4 regions of the Psychrobacillus sp. 05T411 genome follow, and region 4 is predicted to be linked to each of the others. Evidence: riboswitches for the same ligand, from Rfam matches in the RefSeq annotation. Region 4 holds a riboswitch; each other region holds the start of a gene.
What was found. A riboswitch is a leader RNA that binds a small molecule or an ion and turns the genes downstream of it on or off. The one in region 4 is predicted to bind S-adenosylmethionine.

Region 1: it holds a riboswitch for S-adenosylmethionine, as region 4 does, so the genes downstream of both, AC1DFT_RS04385 (bifunctional homocysteine S-methyltransferase/methylenetetrahydrofolate reductase) here and AC1DFT_RS15740 (5-methyltetrahydropteroyltriglutamate--homocysteine S-methyltransferase) in region 4, are expected to answer to the same signal.
Region 2: it holds a riboswitch for S-adenosylmethionine, as region 4 does, so the genes downstream of both, metA (homoserine O-acetyltransferase MetA) here and AC1DFT_RS15740 (5-methyltetrahydropteroyltriglutamate--homocysteine S-methyltransferase) in region 4, are expected to answer to the same signal.
Region 3: it holds a riboswitch for S-adenosylmethionine, as region 4 does, so the genes downstream of both, metK (methionine adenosyltransferase) here and AC1DFT_RS15740 (5-methyltetrahydropteroyltriglutamate--homocysteine S-methyltransferase) in region 4, are expected to answer to the same signal.

Annotation. Positions count from the first base shown of each region.
Region 1 is NZ_JBFTLO010000004.1:37,652-41,488, forward strand. It holds gene AC1DFT_RS04385 (bifunctional homocysteine S-methyltransferase/methylenetetrahydrofolate reductase) at 1-1,533, opposite strand, end outside; SAM riboswitch class I at 1,609-1,714, opposite strand; gene AC1DFT_RS04390 (protoporphyrinogen oxidase) at 1,874-3,259, opposite strand; gene kynB (arylformamidase) at 3,448-3,837, opposite strand, start outside.
Region 2 is NZ_JBFTLO010000001.1:27,667-31,503, reverse strand. It holds gene AC1DFT_RS00150 (aldo/keto reductase) at 1-777, shown strand, start outside; gene metA (homoserine O-acetyltransferase MetA) at 821-1,729, opposite strand; SAM riboswitch class I at 2,033-2,141, opposite strand; gene AC1DFT_RS00140 (5' nucleotidase, NT5C type) at 2,377-2,898, opposite strand; gene abc-f (ribosomal protection-like ABC-F family protein) at 2,895-3,837, opposite strand, start outside.
Region 3 is NZ_JBFTLO010000014.1:54,559-58,395, forward strand. It holds gene AC1DFT_RS12805 (gamma carbonic anhydrase) at 1-245, shown strand, start outside; gene metK (methionine adenosyltransferase) at 918-2,114, opposite strand; SAM riboswitch class I at 2,316-2,430, opposite strand; gene pckA (phosphoenolpyruvate carboxykinase (ATP)) at 2,625-3,837, shown strand, end outside.
Region 4 is NZ_JBFTLO010000023.1:30,566-34,402, reverse strand. It holds gene AC1DFT_RS15740 (5-methyltetrahydropteroyltriglutamate--homocysteine S-methyltransferase) at 305-1,405, opposite strand; SAM riboswitch class I at 1,500-1,600, opposite strand; gene AC1DFT_RS15735 (BCCT family transporter) at 1,818-3,314, shown strand; gene corA (magnesium/cobalt transporter CorA) at 3,439-3,837, shown strand, end outside.

The DNA of each region.
Region 1 (3,837 bases), on a different contig from region 4:
TTTGGTTGCCTCATAAATTTCTTGAATTTTTTCTTTTGTGTAGACAGGTTGCGTGATGAAATAATCGGCACCACATTCGATTTTCTTCTCTAATCGTTTTACAGCACGGTCTAAGACTCGAACATTTGGATTAAAAGCCGCTGCTATAGAGAAGTTTGCCTTCTTTCGAAGCGATTTCCCTGAGAATGAAATACCTTCGTTTAATTGCTTAATTAATTGAATTAATTCCAAACTTGAAACGTCATAAACACTTGTAGCACCCGGGAAGTCACCAATTTTTGTTGGGTCACCTGTTACCGCTAAGATGTCATGAATACCAAGCGCATCCAGCCCCATTAAATGCGATTGGAGGCCAATAAGATTGCGATCGCGACAAGTAATATGTGCAAGCGGTCGAATATTATTTTGTAGCTTTAACATAGATCCCATCGCCATATTGCTAATGCGAGGGGAAGCAAGTGAATTATCCGCCATTGTCACAGCATCAACACCAGCATCGTAGAGTTTACTTGCACCTTCCATAAATGTTGTCGTATCTAGGTGTCGCGGTGTGTCTAGTTCTACAATTATAGTCCGTTCTTTTTGTGCTTTTTCATGAAGAGCCTCGTTGATATTTGGCTCTGCTTCACGAATGATAATCGGCTTTTTAGGAGCAACAACTTTCGCTTTTAATGGGGGTAATTGGCCAATTCTTTTTTTCGCAGCTTCGATATGCTTTGGAGTCGTTCCACAACATCCACCTATCAATCGAACGCCTTCTTCACGGAGAAGCAATGCTGCACGACCAAAATAATCGGCCTCTGATTCGTACACTATGCGACCATCCTCCATATCCAGTAAACTTGCATTCGGAAAAGCTGAAAGGAACGCATTTTTCGGAAGTGTAACTCCCTCTAGTGCTTGTATGGTATGGAAAGGACCTAGACGGCAATTGACTCCAACAACGTCTGCACCTAATACATCAAGTTGTTGTAATGCGTCATTCAGTGATAAACCATTTTGCAATATGCCTGGCTCATGCATGGATACTTGCGCTATGATTGGTGTGTCCGTCAACTTTCTTAAATGAGTAACTGTTGCAGATAATTCTTCAAAATCATAATACGTTTCGAGTAATAGTCCATCCGGATTGCCAGTAAGCAAGTGACTCGCTTGCCCATCAACCATTTGAATAATTTCGGCTAACGTTGCATCACTTTTACGAATGCCCCGTATTCCCCCTATTGTTCCTAGCACAAACTGTCTACCCGGTGCAGCAGCTCGTTTAGCGATTTGAATTGCCGCTTCATTGATTTCCTTCACTTTATTTTCTAAGCCGTATCTGGCCAATTTAATCGCATTTGCGCCGTATGTATTCGTTTGGATAATATCTGCACCTGCTGTGATATAGTCCTGGTGGATCTTCTCGATAATTTCTGGTCTTTCGATGTTTAGTTCCTCATTGCAATAGTCAATTCCATAAGAATATAGCAGCGTCCCCATTGCTCCATCTGCCGTTAACACACTTGTTTGTAGTTTATCTAACAATCCCACTCGCACCCATCCTCTCTACAATAAAAAAAAGCCCACTTTTAAAAAGAAGGCTTTACGAGTATAATAATTCGTCCCTTCTCATCTTTCAGACTATTATATGTCTGCTGGATTTAGCACCTGACCTAAACGGCAGGTTGCTGAAGCTTCACAGGGCCAGTCCCTCAGCTTCTCTTGATAAGAATTAAATATTCAGTTTTTTAGTTAGACATATCGTACCTTTAATAAACTAAAGCGTCAAGTACATTTTAGAATTTTCTTTATATTTAACTGGCGATTTATCGATTTATGCCAATAAAAATAGGACCAAAATTGAATTTTGGCCCTACAATATCATCTAAAATTAAATTCTTGCACCAATTAACGCTGCTGTATCTTTCCCATTTTGAATACAAGCACCGATGCCAACCCCATAATACGAACATCCAGCCAGTACCACATTAGGCATCACAACTGCCATTTTCTCCTTCAAAGATTGAACCGCTTGTCCATGCTCTAAGTGATAATTTGGCATTAAATCATTCCATTTGGTCACTTCGACAACTTGAGGCTTCCCAGTTAATTTCAAGCTCTTTTCGATATCTTGTAAAGCGACTTGAACTAACTCTTCCTCACGCATATCTTTCATCTTTTCAAATGCAGGATTTGTGCTTTTGTAGAACATACGAACAAGCAAATGGCTATTTTCAGATGTATGCTTCCACTTGCGACTTGTCCATGTACACGCATTGCATTTCACATCGCTATTTTCGGAAACGATAAAGCCGGTACCTTCAGCAGGAAGCTGTTCATCCGGAATGTCAAACCCGAGATAAATACTAATGAGAGATGAATTTTTTAGTTTATTAAAATCAGCGTCCAATTCTTCGTCTTGCAATAGACTTTGTGCCACATTATGTGGAGTTGTTAATATAACGTAATCTGCTTCGATTGACTCATGATTAGAAAAGGAAACCTCATATCTATCTTCATTTTTCGCAACTTTCGTTGTGTGTACTCCTTTTAAAATAGTAGCATCGCTTAGCTCTTTTTCTAAGCGATCTATTAATGCAGAAAGGCCATTTTTAAAAGAAATAAACTTTTTATTGGAAGCACTTTGGAATTTTTCTTTATTCGCTTCTAAACCTTTGATAATGCTACCGTATTCATCTTTATAATCTACTAAATAAGGTAATGTGGAAGCCAGTGTTAGCTTATCTAGATTTCCAGAATATACACCTGATAGGACAGGTGCTATTTGTTTTTCCACTAACTCTTTACCTAAGAAATGCTCTAAAAAAGATCCAATCGAGCTATCTTTTGTAAAGCTTTCATTAGGCAACTCAAAATCTTTCAACGCCTCTTCTTTACCTTCTTCAGAAACTAATGTGCTACTTTCTAACGATTCCTCACTCGTTGGTATACCAAATACCGTATCCGCAGGGATGGCGTGCAACTCATTATTCGTATATATATAAGAAATACCTGTTGCATTATAGACAAGTTCGTCTTGTAAATTTAACTCTTCGACTAAAGGCAAAACTCCTGCATTGCGTGCAACAATGGAGTCTGCTCCGGTTTCCATGATAAACTCTCCATTACGGACAGAATGAATTTTTCCCCCTAAATAATCATTCGATTCCACTAAAACTAACTCTATATCTAAGGCTTTTTCTATTTTAAGCTTTTGCAAATAGTGCATAGCAGAAAGTCCTGTAATTCCTCCGCCAATCACAATTACTTTTTTCAAAATGCTCACTCCTTGTCTTAAATCCGGTATTATTCACTACCTCTAGTATAATCATTATATAAAATATGCGGTATGATTTACCTCACTATTCTTTCCCTATTCCATTAGAAATCCGCAATAGTTTTCCATTTCGTCAAATTCACAAAAAAATCCTTCTATCAGCTAGCATTGCTAATAGAAGGATTTTCTCATAATGGACGTATTACTGCACGTACCGGACTTCCATCTGCACCTTGAATCCTAAGAGGCAAGGCTATTAGTTCATAATCACCAGGATCAATATCTAGTAATGATAGATTTTCTAAAATATGCACCCCATGACGATAAAGCGCATGATGAGCTGGCAAGTCTTTACTATTCAAATCATCAACTGAAGGATGGTCGACTCCGATTAAAAAGATACCTTTTTCCTGCAAAAACGCACCTATATTTTCTTTTAATAGGGGAATTTTTGTTGGAAATTGTTCCTCATTAATCGTTTTAGCTGTTTTTAAAAGTAATCGTTCCGCGCCATCGAGATCAAACACTTGCAACTCTTCTCTTCCAATTAACTCTAATCCCGTCACATCCACTACTTT
Region 2 (3,837 bases), on a different contig from region 4:
TTGGATACAGCTTTCATCTACGGTAAAGGGAGATCGGAAGAGTTAATTGGAGAAGTCTTAAAAGAAAGTCAGAGCCGACACGAAATTATATTAGCTTCAAAAGGGGCACACAAATTAGAAGATGGACAAGTTTTTATAGACAACTCTCCTAAGTTTTTAAGAGAAACGGTGGAAAATAGTTTGCGCAGTCTACAAACTGACTATATTGATCTATTTTATATACATTATCCAGATGAAAATACACCGAAAGCAGAAGCAATTGGCACACTTCAACGTTTAAAAGAAGAAGGAAAAATACGTGCCATTGGTGTATCGAACTTTTCCCTTGATCAATTAAAGGAGGGCAACCAAGATGGATATATTGATGTCCTTCAATCTGGTTACAATTTATTAAAACGCGATGCAGAAAATGAATTTTTACCATATACGCTGGAAAAGAAAATTTCCTTTATTCCTTATTATCCACTTGCATCTGGCTTATTAACGGGAAAATTCGATAAGAATAGTACATTTGAAGATGGTCGTTCCAAAAATCCATTATTCCAAGGGCAACCATTTGTACAAAACCTGGAAAAAGTGGAGCAACTACGACAAATAGCAGGCGATAGAAATGTTGGAATTGCAAATATTGTACTTGCATGGTATTTAGCACAGGAAGCAATCGACGTAATCATTCCTGGAGCAAAAATACCGGAGCAAGTTTTAGCTAATTTGAAAACCTTAGATGTGCAACTTTCAACTGATGAAATTGCAGAAATTGATCGGATTTTTAAATAAAAACTAGCACAGAGCAAACGAATGCTCTGTGCTTTTCTATCGTTTATTCCCACTCGTAAGGTGTTTCTTGGTATACGTAATAGTTCAACCAGTTGGAAAATAATAAATGCGTATGGGAACGCCATGTATTTAATGGTTCTTTAGATGGGTCATCATTCGGGAAATAATTTTTTGGTACATCGATATCAATTCCTTTATCCAGATCACGGTTATATTCATCAGCTAAAGTTGTTGCGTCATATTCTAGGTGACCAGTAACCATAATATGTTTTTCATCTTTGGAAATGATCAAAAAAACGCCAGCATCGTCTGATAGAGAAAGTATATTTAATCTTGGATCGTTTTTAATTTTTTCATAAGGGATCGATGTATAACGAGACACAGGAGCGTTGAAAACATCGTTAAATCCGCGTACAAGATTAACCGTTAAATCAGATAAACGATGATTAAATACACCAAAGCATTTCTTTGGTAGTTCGTATTTATCGATTCCATAATGATGATACAAAGCAGCTTGTGCCCCCCAACAAATATGGAAAACAGATGTGACATTCGTTTTAGTCCACTCCATAATTTCCTTCATTTCATCCCAATAATTCACATCCTCAAACGGTAGATGCTCAATTGGGGCTCCAGTAATTATCAGCCCATCGTATTTACGATGTTTGATCTCTTCGAACGTTGTGTAAAACGTATCTAAATGCGTTTTACTTACATTTTTAGATTCATGGGAAGCCATGTTCATAAAAGTAACATTCACTTGAAGTGGTGTATTCCCTAATAATCTTAAAAGTTGCAGCTCTGTTTTTTCTTTCTCAGGCATTAAGTTTAAAATAATGATATTCATAGGACGTATATCCTGCCCAGTAGCACGTTCCTCATCCATCACGAATATCTTTTCTTTTTTTAATAAGGCCGTCGCTGGCAACTGTTTTGGTACATTAATCGGCATTTTCTTCCTCTTCCTTTCTATGTAACATCAATTACACCTCGGCGTAATTACGTCCAGATTTTGAATCGAGCTTGAGGCCTACAGGATGTCGCGAACTTAGACTGCCTTCTTTAACTCCTTTCAAAATCTGTGACATCCTCCGGAGGCTTTATCTTCGTCCAGCGGGCGTTTGAACACAAGCTGAACAGTAAACAAAACCGCATTCATCTCACCTTCTATAGAGATGAGAGTATTTTCGCTGAATGAAGATAAAAACCCTCTTTTCTCATGGATAAGAAAAGAGGGTGTAAGGATAGCTCTCAGTTCTTATCTCTCAAGACCAAAAATCTTGTAGGAGTTAGCACCTTTCTGACAATGTCAGAGGTTGCTGAAGCTTCACAGGGCCATGTCCCTCTGCTTCTCTTGATAAGAAGTATTTAATTGGTGTATTTATGTAATCTAGTAAATACTACCACGAGCAAAATATTTGTGCAACTAGTTAAAATTATTAGTAAAAATTTCTTTCTTAATGGATATTCTAATAGAAAGGTCTTTATTCATAATTTTTTCTTTTCTTTCATTTCAAGGATAAGCTTATTCAGGCGAAGTTTTATCGCTTTTTGTACGAGTTATTAATGTTACTGATAATTAACATAGGATACTTTATATTACAAAAAATAATATTCGACTTCTTTCCAATTATTCAAACGTGTGTATCTGTTTTCGTTCCTATTATGAGGAGCGGAAAATAAAATCCCCTCCCCGCAAAATGCATCTAAATTACTTGGCGTATCATCTATTAAATAATCTGCCCGAATGATACTTTTATCTCCACAAAAAACGAAATGCTTTTCATTCAAGAAAGGAAAATGCTTTTTCAACCATTGATATTTTGGTGCCAATGAAGCAGGAAAGTCCATCGCCGCGGTAACAATGAAAATCTCATATTGCTCATTTAATCCTCGCAATGCATCTTGACTTCCTTCAATCACCTCTAAATCGAGAAAAAAAGTTTCCTCTGCTAAATAATCATTCACTTTCTCCTTAAAACGTTGATCTAGCTCCGCTAATAGCTTTCCCTGAAGATGAATTACATTATAGTTTGAATTGTATTCTGCATTAAAAAGCTGCAAACATTTCATACTGAAAGCCGAAATAACTTCATCCATATCTATTGCAATGCGTTTCAATTTTCATTCTCCATCCATTTCTCCAATAATTTCTCTAATTGCTGCTCTTGTAGTTTTTTAGTTTCCATCAATCGCTCATAAGTCTCCCAATCATTTTCCAACTCTATTTGACTTCCTAATGTTTTGATTTCTAATTCTAATGCAGCAATTTCCTCTTCAATTGGTTGTTTTTGTTTTATCTTAGTTTGATTTGATTTAACTGATTCTTTTGTTTCCACGAGTGTGAGTGGGGATTGTTTAGTCTGTAACTCCTCCCATTTTCCACGTGCCCACTCATATGGACCTTCAAAGGTAGTTAGTTGTCCTTGATCTAACCAAGAAGTCCTTGGAAAAAGCTTATTTAAAAAGTATCGATCATGCGAAACAGCAAGAATCGTCCCTTGAAAGTCTTCTAGAGCATCTTCTAATACTTCTCTTGAATCGATATCTAGATGATTTGTTGGTTCATCTAGCATCAATAAATTTATATCCTGATGCATGAGTTGCGCAAGGCGAAGACGCATGCGTTCTCCTCCACTTAGATCACCTACTCGTTTAAACACATCAGGTCCGTAAAACATAAACTTTGCTAATATGTGACGCGCATCCCCCTCGAAGACATTCACTTCACTACGAAACACATCGATGAGACGAGCTTTTGGATCCGAGATTTGGTAATGCTGCGAAAGAAAGCCTACACGTACATTACTACCTAGCCGTGCACTCCCTTTATCTACTGGAACTTCTCCACGAAGTAAATTTAATATAGTAGATTTTCCAGTGCCATTACGTCCGACAATCGCTACACGATCTTTCCAGTACACATGTAAGTTAGCATGATGAAGTAACACTTTTTCATCGAATGATTTGCACACGTCCTCCATTATGATCACTTCTTTTCCGCTTCTCTCCGCGGTTTCAAAAGTCAAATCCATCTTTTTCGGGTCAGTTAGCGGCTTT
Region 3 (3,837 bases), on a different contig from region 4:
TTCGAAAAGGTGCATTAGTTGGGATGGGTTCCATTATTTTAGATGGTGCCGAAATCGGAGAAGGTGCATTTATCGGAGCAGGAAGTCTTGTACCTCCTGGCAAGAAAATTCCGCCTGGTTCACTAGCATTTGGAAATCCCGCAAAAGTAGTACGAGAGCTTAATGATGCTGATAAAGAAGATATGCAGCGCATTATTCGAAAGTATGTGGAAAAAGGCGAGTATTATAAATCGTTGCAGAGATAAAGGCTAAGAGCGCCACTCGTGTGGCAACATCCTGTTGGCCCCGGCAGGAATCGCTACCTGCAGCGAAAATCAATGAAAATTGCTTACTTACTCAGCATCGACTCGCTAAAAACAAAATTTTATACAGTTTTTTCTAATGCGAATCCAGGAAATGGCTTAGGGCAACCAACCGATCATTGAAAGCAACTAGTACTATGTTGAAAGCAACTAAATCAGCACGAGAGCAACCAAAACACTAGTGAAAGCAACCAATTTTTAAAATAGCAAGTTTACTTGGATTGAGACGCCCATGACTGTGACGCATTATTTATAAATGTTGCGCGTTTGAATGGCAACGTTGCGCAAATGACCTACAATGTTGCGTGTAACGACTAGGATTTTGCGCATTTTTGATCTTATATTCTTATCTAGCTAAATAGTGGGAATCATTTTGCCGTAGCTGGTCGTGCCACATGAGCCAAAGTCATGAACCCACTTGCGTGTAACACGAGTAGGTTCATGGGAGGTGCGACAAACGCGAAGGTTAGCAGGAACTCACTAAGTAGCATTATACCTATTTCATATACATTATAAAAAATGTCTTATCTTATGTTACCTGAAAACAGTTATCTACTATAGTTTTATAGAAAAAAAAAGCCACCACTTTTAAAAAGTGATGGCTTTTCTTATTACTTATAATCCTGCTTTTTCTTTTAAAGCGTCTGCTTTATCTGTTTTTTCCCATGGCGCGTCGATGTCTGTACGACCGAAGTGACCATAAGCTGCAGTTGGTTTGTAAATTGGACGACGTAGGTCTAGCATTTTAATAATGCCTGCTGGACGAAGGTCAAATAGTTCACGAATGTAAGCTACTAATTGTGCCTCTTCTACTTTTCCAGTTCCAAATGTATCAACAGCGATCGATACAGGTTGAGCTACTCCAATAGCATAAGCTAATTGTACTTCGCAACGGTCTGCAAGTCCTGCAGCGACAATGTTTTTTGCTACATAACGAGCAGCATATGCAGCGGAACGGTCTACTTTCGTTGGATCTTTACCAGAGAAAGCACCGCCTCCATGACGAGCGTAACCACCGTAAGTATCTACGATAATTTTACGACCTGTTAAACCTGCATCCCCTTGAGGTCCACCGATTACAAAACGGCCAGTTGGGTTGATAAAGTATTTTGTATTTTCATCGATTAAATGAGCAGGAACAATCGGCTTGATCACTACTTCTTTTAAATCTTTTTGAATTTGTTCTAGCGTAATTTCTGGATGATGTTGCGTAGAAATAACAATCGTATCAATACGAACTGGATTATTATTCTCATCATACTCCACTGTTACTTGTGTTTTACCATCTGGGCGTAAGTAGTCTAATGTTTCATCTTTACGCACTTGGGCTAAACGACGTGACAGCTTATGCGCTAAACTAATTGGAAGTGGCATAAGTTCAGGTGTTTCATTACATGCGTAACCAAACATTAAACCTTGGTCCCCTGCTCCAATTGCTTCGATATCTGAATCCGTCATAGATCCTTCACGAGCTTCTAACGCTTGGTCAACACCCATAGCAATATCAACAGACTGCTCATCAATTGCAGTCAATACTGCAGATGTTTCTGAGTCAAAACCATATTTAGCACGAGTGTAACCAATTTCTTTAATAGTAGAACGTACTACTTTTGGGATATCTACATAAGTAGACGTTGTAATTTCTCCTGCAACTAAAACAAGACCTGTTGTTACACTTGTTTCACAAGCAACACGTGCATTTGGATCTTCTGTTAAAATAGCATCTAATATAGCATCCGAAATTTGATCGCAAATTTTGTCTGGATGCCCTTCTGTAACTGATTCCGACGTAAATAATCGGCGTTGTGTCATAGAATATTCCTCCTATATCCTGCGAGATTTCTCTCAAGAATTGATACGGTACTCATTCCCATGTCAAGCCATTTCAAATGGATTAAACTTGAAGCCGTTTCGGACTTGGCACACAAGGATAAAGGGCGATGTTATATAAAAAAACCTTTCACTCACGTAAATGTACATGAGGAAAGGTATTAATTTCATAAGCACCTTTCACTCTTATCAATCAAGGAATCACACCTTGTCTCAGGTTGGGCACCTTTGTAATAAAAAAAATTACAGGTTGCCGGGTTTCATAGGGCCTGACCCCTCCACCAGCTCGGGATAAGAGTATCCGTTCAATAAAACATCATACGGAAACTCCGTACAAAAGTCAATAATTTTTTAGTGCCTATTAGAAAAGATAAAAAAATAATACATTAATTAGTGTAGACTATTTAACTTAATGTGTTATACTAATTCACATATAAACGAAAAATTCCTCCACCCTTGAGGAAATAATGAAAAAAGGATGGTAAATACAATATGAATTCAATCGATACGGTGAGTGAACTGAACGAATTGCTAGCTGGAAACAATATTAGCGTACAATTATCAGTGCCGCAACTTGTGGAAAAAGCAACATCTAGAGGAGAAGCTATTTTAACTTCTACAGGTGCTGTAAAAGCAGAAACAGGTAAATATACAGGCCGTTCCCCACAAGATAAATATATCGTAGAAGAACCTATCTCTAAAGACAAAATCGATTGGGGTTCCGTAAACCAACCTATCTCTTCTGAAATTTTTGACGCACTATATAAAAAAGTAACGAACTATTTAAAAGAACAAGAAGAATTATTTGTCTTTAAAGGATTCGCAGGAGCAGATAAAGAATCCCGTCTTGGCATTCAAGTGATTAATGAATTTGCATGGCATAATTTATTTGCACATCAATTATTCATCCGCCCTACGGAAGAAGAACTGTCAACACATCAAGCAGATTTCACCATTGTAAGTGCACCAAACTTCAAAGCTGATCCAGCTATCGATGGCACTAAATCAGAAACATTCATCATCGTTTCTATGGAAAAGCGTATCGTATTAATCGGTGGAACGGAATATGCTGGTGAAATGAAAAAATCCATCTTCTCTATTATGAACTATTTGTTACCAGAACAAAACATTTTTCCGATGCATTGTTCAGCAAACGTTGGAGAAGCAGGAGATGTTGCATTATTCTTCGGTTTATCTGGAACAGGGAAAACGACTCTTTCTGCAGATGCAGGACGTAAGCTAATCGGAGATGACGAGCACGGATGGTCGGATAATGGCGTATTTAATATCGAAGGTGGCTGCTACGCTAAATGTATCGACTTAACTCGTGAAAACGAACCACAAATCTTTGATGCTATTACATTCGGAACAGTTTTAGAGAATGTAGTTGTGGATTTAGAAACTCGCGTTGCCAACTATGCAGATGATTCATTAACAGAAAATACACGTGCGGCATACCAAATTCAAAATATCGAAAACATTGTAGACCCTTCCATTGCTGGTCATCCAAATACAATTGTTTTCTTAACAGCTGATGCATTTGGCGTGTTGCCTCCAATTAGTAAATTAACGAAAGAACAAGCAATGTACCACTTTTTAAGTGGGTTTACATCGAAACTTGCAGGAACAGAACGTGGAATCACATCGCCACAGCCAGCATTTTCTACTTGCTTCGGCTCCCCTTTCTTACCATTGCATGCGACTG
Region 4 (3,837 bases):
TAGTTGCTTTCCGAATAGAACTGGTTGCTTTCAATACCCGATTAGTTGCCCTTAGGCATTTATTGGATTTATTACGTTTGCTTGCGACGCACTATCTCAAGATTGCGCTTAATATAAAAAAGAACGCCTCATAAGATTGCGCTCTTTTCATACTTCCTATGTTCATGTGTGTGGTGTTGTCTTGCAATTTTCAACTTTCTTTCCTACTCGATCAAATGAGACCTTTAGGAAAGAAAGTATTTTATATTTACTCGTTCTAGCCTTACAAATGGGTAATTGGCTAATAACGAGGTGTTGCCCTTCATTAACCCCAAATTTCTTTTGAAATGTCTACGATGTATTTTAGTTTTTCCCACTGTTGCTCTTCTGTTAACTTATTACCATGATGTGTAGAAGCAAAGCCACATTGTGGGCTAATACTTAATTGATCCAGTGGCACATACTCAGATGCTTCTTTGACACGTGCGATAATATTTTCTTTATTTTCTAGTTCTCCATTTTTCGATGTGAAAACACCTAGAACCACTTTTGCTCCGCCGTTTGKAATATGTTCAAGTGGCTTGAAGTCGCCTGATCGATCGTCATCATACTCTAAGAAGAATCCATCTACTTTTTCTTTTGCGAAAAACGTTGGAGCGATTAGTGCGTAACTTCCCCCGAATGCCCAAGTCGATTGGTAATTTCCCCGGCATAGATGAGTCGTCACTACTAAATCAGCTGGTTTGTTTTCCAATGCTCCGTTCATTACACGAAGTGCAAGGTCGATTAAAAACTCTCTTTCTCCTTCTTTATAAGGAAGATCTGGTGAGGATAGACCCGCAATATATACATCATCTATTTGTAAATATCTTACCCCTGCATCGTAAAATGCTTGAATAGCGTCTTGGTAAGCTTTAATAATATCTTTTGCGAACTCTTCTACGTCCGGGTAAATACTTTCATCACGTATACCCGGGTGGAATAACTGGTTTGGACTTGGAATCGTTTGTTTTGCAACTGCGCGACCATCTACGATTTTGTTAAACTCGATAAAGTCTTGGATAAATGGATGGTCTGGGTTGAACGAGATTTTGCCGATATTGCGCACTTCGTACTTGTCTGTTTCTACCCCTTCGAATTGATATCCTTTTTCCGGTACATACCCTTCAAATCCATTTAGATGCTCTAAAAAGTCTAGATGCCACCAGCCACGTCTGAATTCACCGTCTGTTACAAGTTCCAATCCAACTTCAATTTGTTTGTCGACAATGCGTTTAATTTCTATTGTTTCTATTTCTTTTAATTGTTCTTTCGTAATAGCCCCTGCTTTAAAGTCTTTTCTTGCATGAAGTAAACTTTCAGGTCTTAATAAACTCCCTACGTGATCCGCTCTGAATGGTGCTGCAATTGCTGTTTTAGTTGTCATAATGATTTCTTCCTCCCTAAATTTGAATTGGAAATCAAATAAAACCCCTTCTTAGAAACAAGAAGAGGTTTACACGTCACCAGTGATTTTTCTCTTCTTATCTTCAAGCATAAAACGCTTCTGGAATTAGCACAGTACAAAAAGCCTGTTGCTGAGGTATCGTAGGGCCAGTCCCTCCTCCTCTCTTGATAAGAAAGTTGTTTTATTTGATTGACTATTACCTTACATTATTTAGTTTATTCTGTCAATACTAATTTTCGAATAATCTTTTTATTTAGTTGCCTTTAATTGTTTCAAATCCTCTTATTTCGGGTATGATTTTGAAGAAACGGAACCCTTGATATCATTTGATTTCACAGTGTTTTATTAGTATAGTAAACCATTTAAATTATTCATTCTACGAGGGGGAAGTATGAAAAAACTATCTATTACATTTTATATCACTATGAGCTTAATCATTTTAGCTGCTGGATATGGAGCAATTTGGCCCGAAAACTTTGAGGAAATCACCACAGCCATCAAAAGCTTTGTTGCATCTTCCTTTGGTTGGTACTACATGCTACTAATGACATTCATGTTAGCACTTAGTATATTTTTTATCTTCAGTCCATACGGAAAGATCCGGTTAGGAAAAGACACAGATCGTCCACAGTTTTCAACAGTCACATGGATTTCTATGCTGTTTTCTGCTGGAATGGGTATTGGACTCGTTTTTTATGGTGCTGCCGAGCCTTTATCGCATTATGCAATCGATCCAGCAACAGCGGAACCAAACACAGCTGCAGCTTTTAAAGAGGCTCTACGCTATACTTTCTTCCATTGGGGATTTCACGTGTGGGCTATGTATGGAGTTGTAGGTTTATCCCTTGCCTTCTTTCAGTTCCGTAAAGATGAACCTGGGTTAATATCAGCAACATTAAAACCAATTTTCGGTAAGAAGATGGAAGGACCATTGGGCATACTGGTCGACGTCCTTGCTATTTTTGCTACTGCTTTTGGTGTGGCTACTTCACTCGGCTTCGGTGCCGTTCAAATTAATGCAGGTTTAAACTATCTTTTCGGGTGGACGATTGGTATCTTTACTCAAGTAATTATTATCGCTATCGTAACGGTCCTATTCCTTGCTTCTGCATGGTCCGGTTTAAGTAAAGGAATTAAATATTTATCGAATACAAATTTAGTATTAGCACTAGCAATACTTGGTTTTGTTATTATCCTAGGTCCTACATTACTCATTTTTGATATGTTCACGGACTCTTTTGGAGGATATTTATCCAATATTGTTCAAATGAGTTTCCGTACAGCACCACTCAGCGCGACTAATCGCGAATGGCTCGAAGCTTGGACCATCTTTTATTGGGCTTGGTGGATTTCATGGGCACCATTTGTCAGTATGTTTATAGCTCGTGTCTCAAAAGGAAGAACGATTAAAGAGTTCGTTACTGCCGTATTGGTTGCACCTACGTTACTTGGAGCAATTTGGTTTTCTGCATTCGGTTCCACTGCTATCAATATGCAAAAAGAAGGTATTGCCGATTTAGCGAAAGCATCTACTGAGTTGACTATATTTGAAATGTTTCATGCAATGCCAATGGCGACCATTATATCGGTTTTTGCCGTGATACTTATTGCATGCTTTTTCATCACATCGGCCGATTCCGCAACTTTTGTTCTCGGTATGCTATCAACTAATGGTTCATTAACCCCACCAAATAAAGTGAAACTTGTTTGGGGAATCACCTTGTCAGTCATTGCTATCGTTTTGCTGTCTGTTAATGGTCTCACAGCTTTACAAAATACAATCATTATTGCTGCTTTACCATTTTCTTTCGTCATGCTTCTCATGATTGCCTCTTTAATGATGGGGTTAAAAAAAGAAGCAAAACTGATGAAAATTAAAAAGAAATAATATTAAAATGCCAAGGATTATTCATTTCCCCTTGGCATTTTACATTTTTCTTTAAAAAAAACGGCATACTTTTGAATACATAGAATTGATTATGAGATAATAAATGCTGCAAGGGGGTTTTAGGATGATTCGAACAATTGGAAAAGCAAGCAATCAAAAAATAATAAGTGATTTCCAACTAGAAGATATTACAGAAAACAAGTTTGAATGGTATTGGGTAGATATTGGTGAACCTACAAAAGAAGAGGAAACTTTACTTAGTTCCTTTTTTCATTTTCATCCACTGGCAATTGAAGACTGTTTGTTCCGACTTCAGCGACCAAAAGTGGACCATTATGATGGACATTCTTTTTTTGTGTTGCATACATTTAACGAAGAGACGCTTGAAGCAGAAGAACTGAACTTATTTGTTGGACAAAACTTTGTAGTGTCTTTCCACTTTCCTCCTATGCACGAATTAGATCAAGCACGCGAACGTATTGTGCAAAACCCAAAAGGCTGGGACCGCGGAGCAATGCATGTA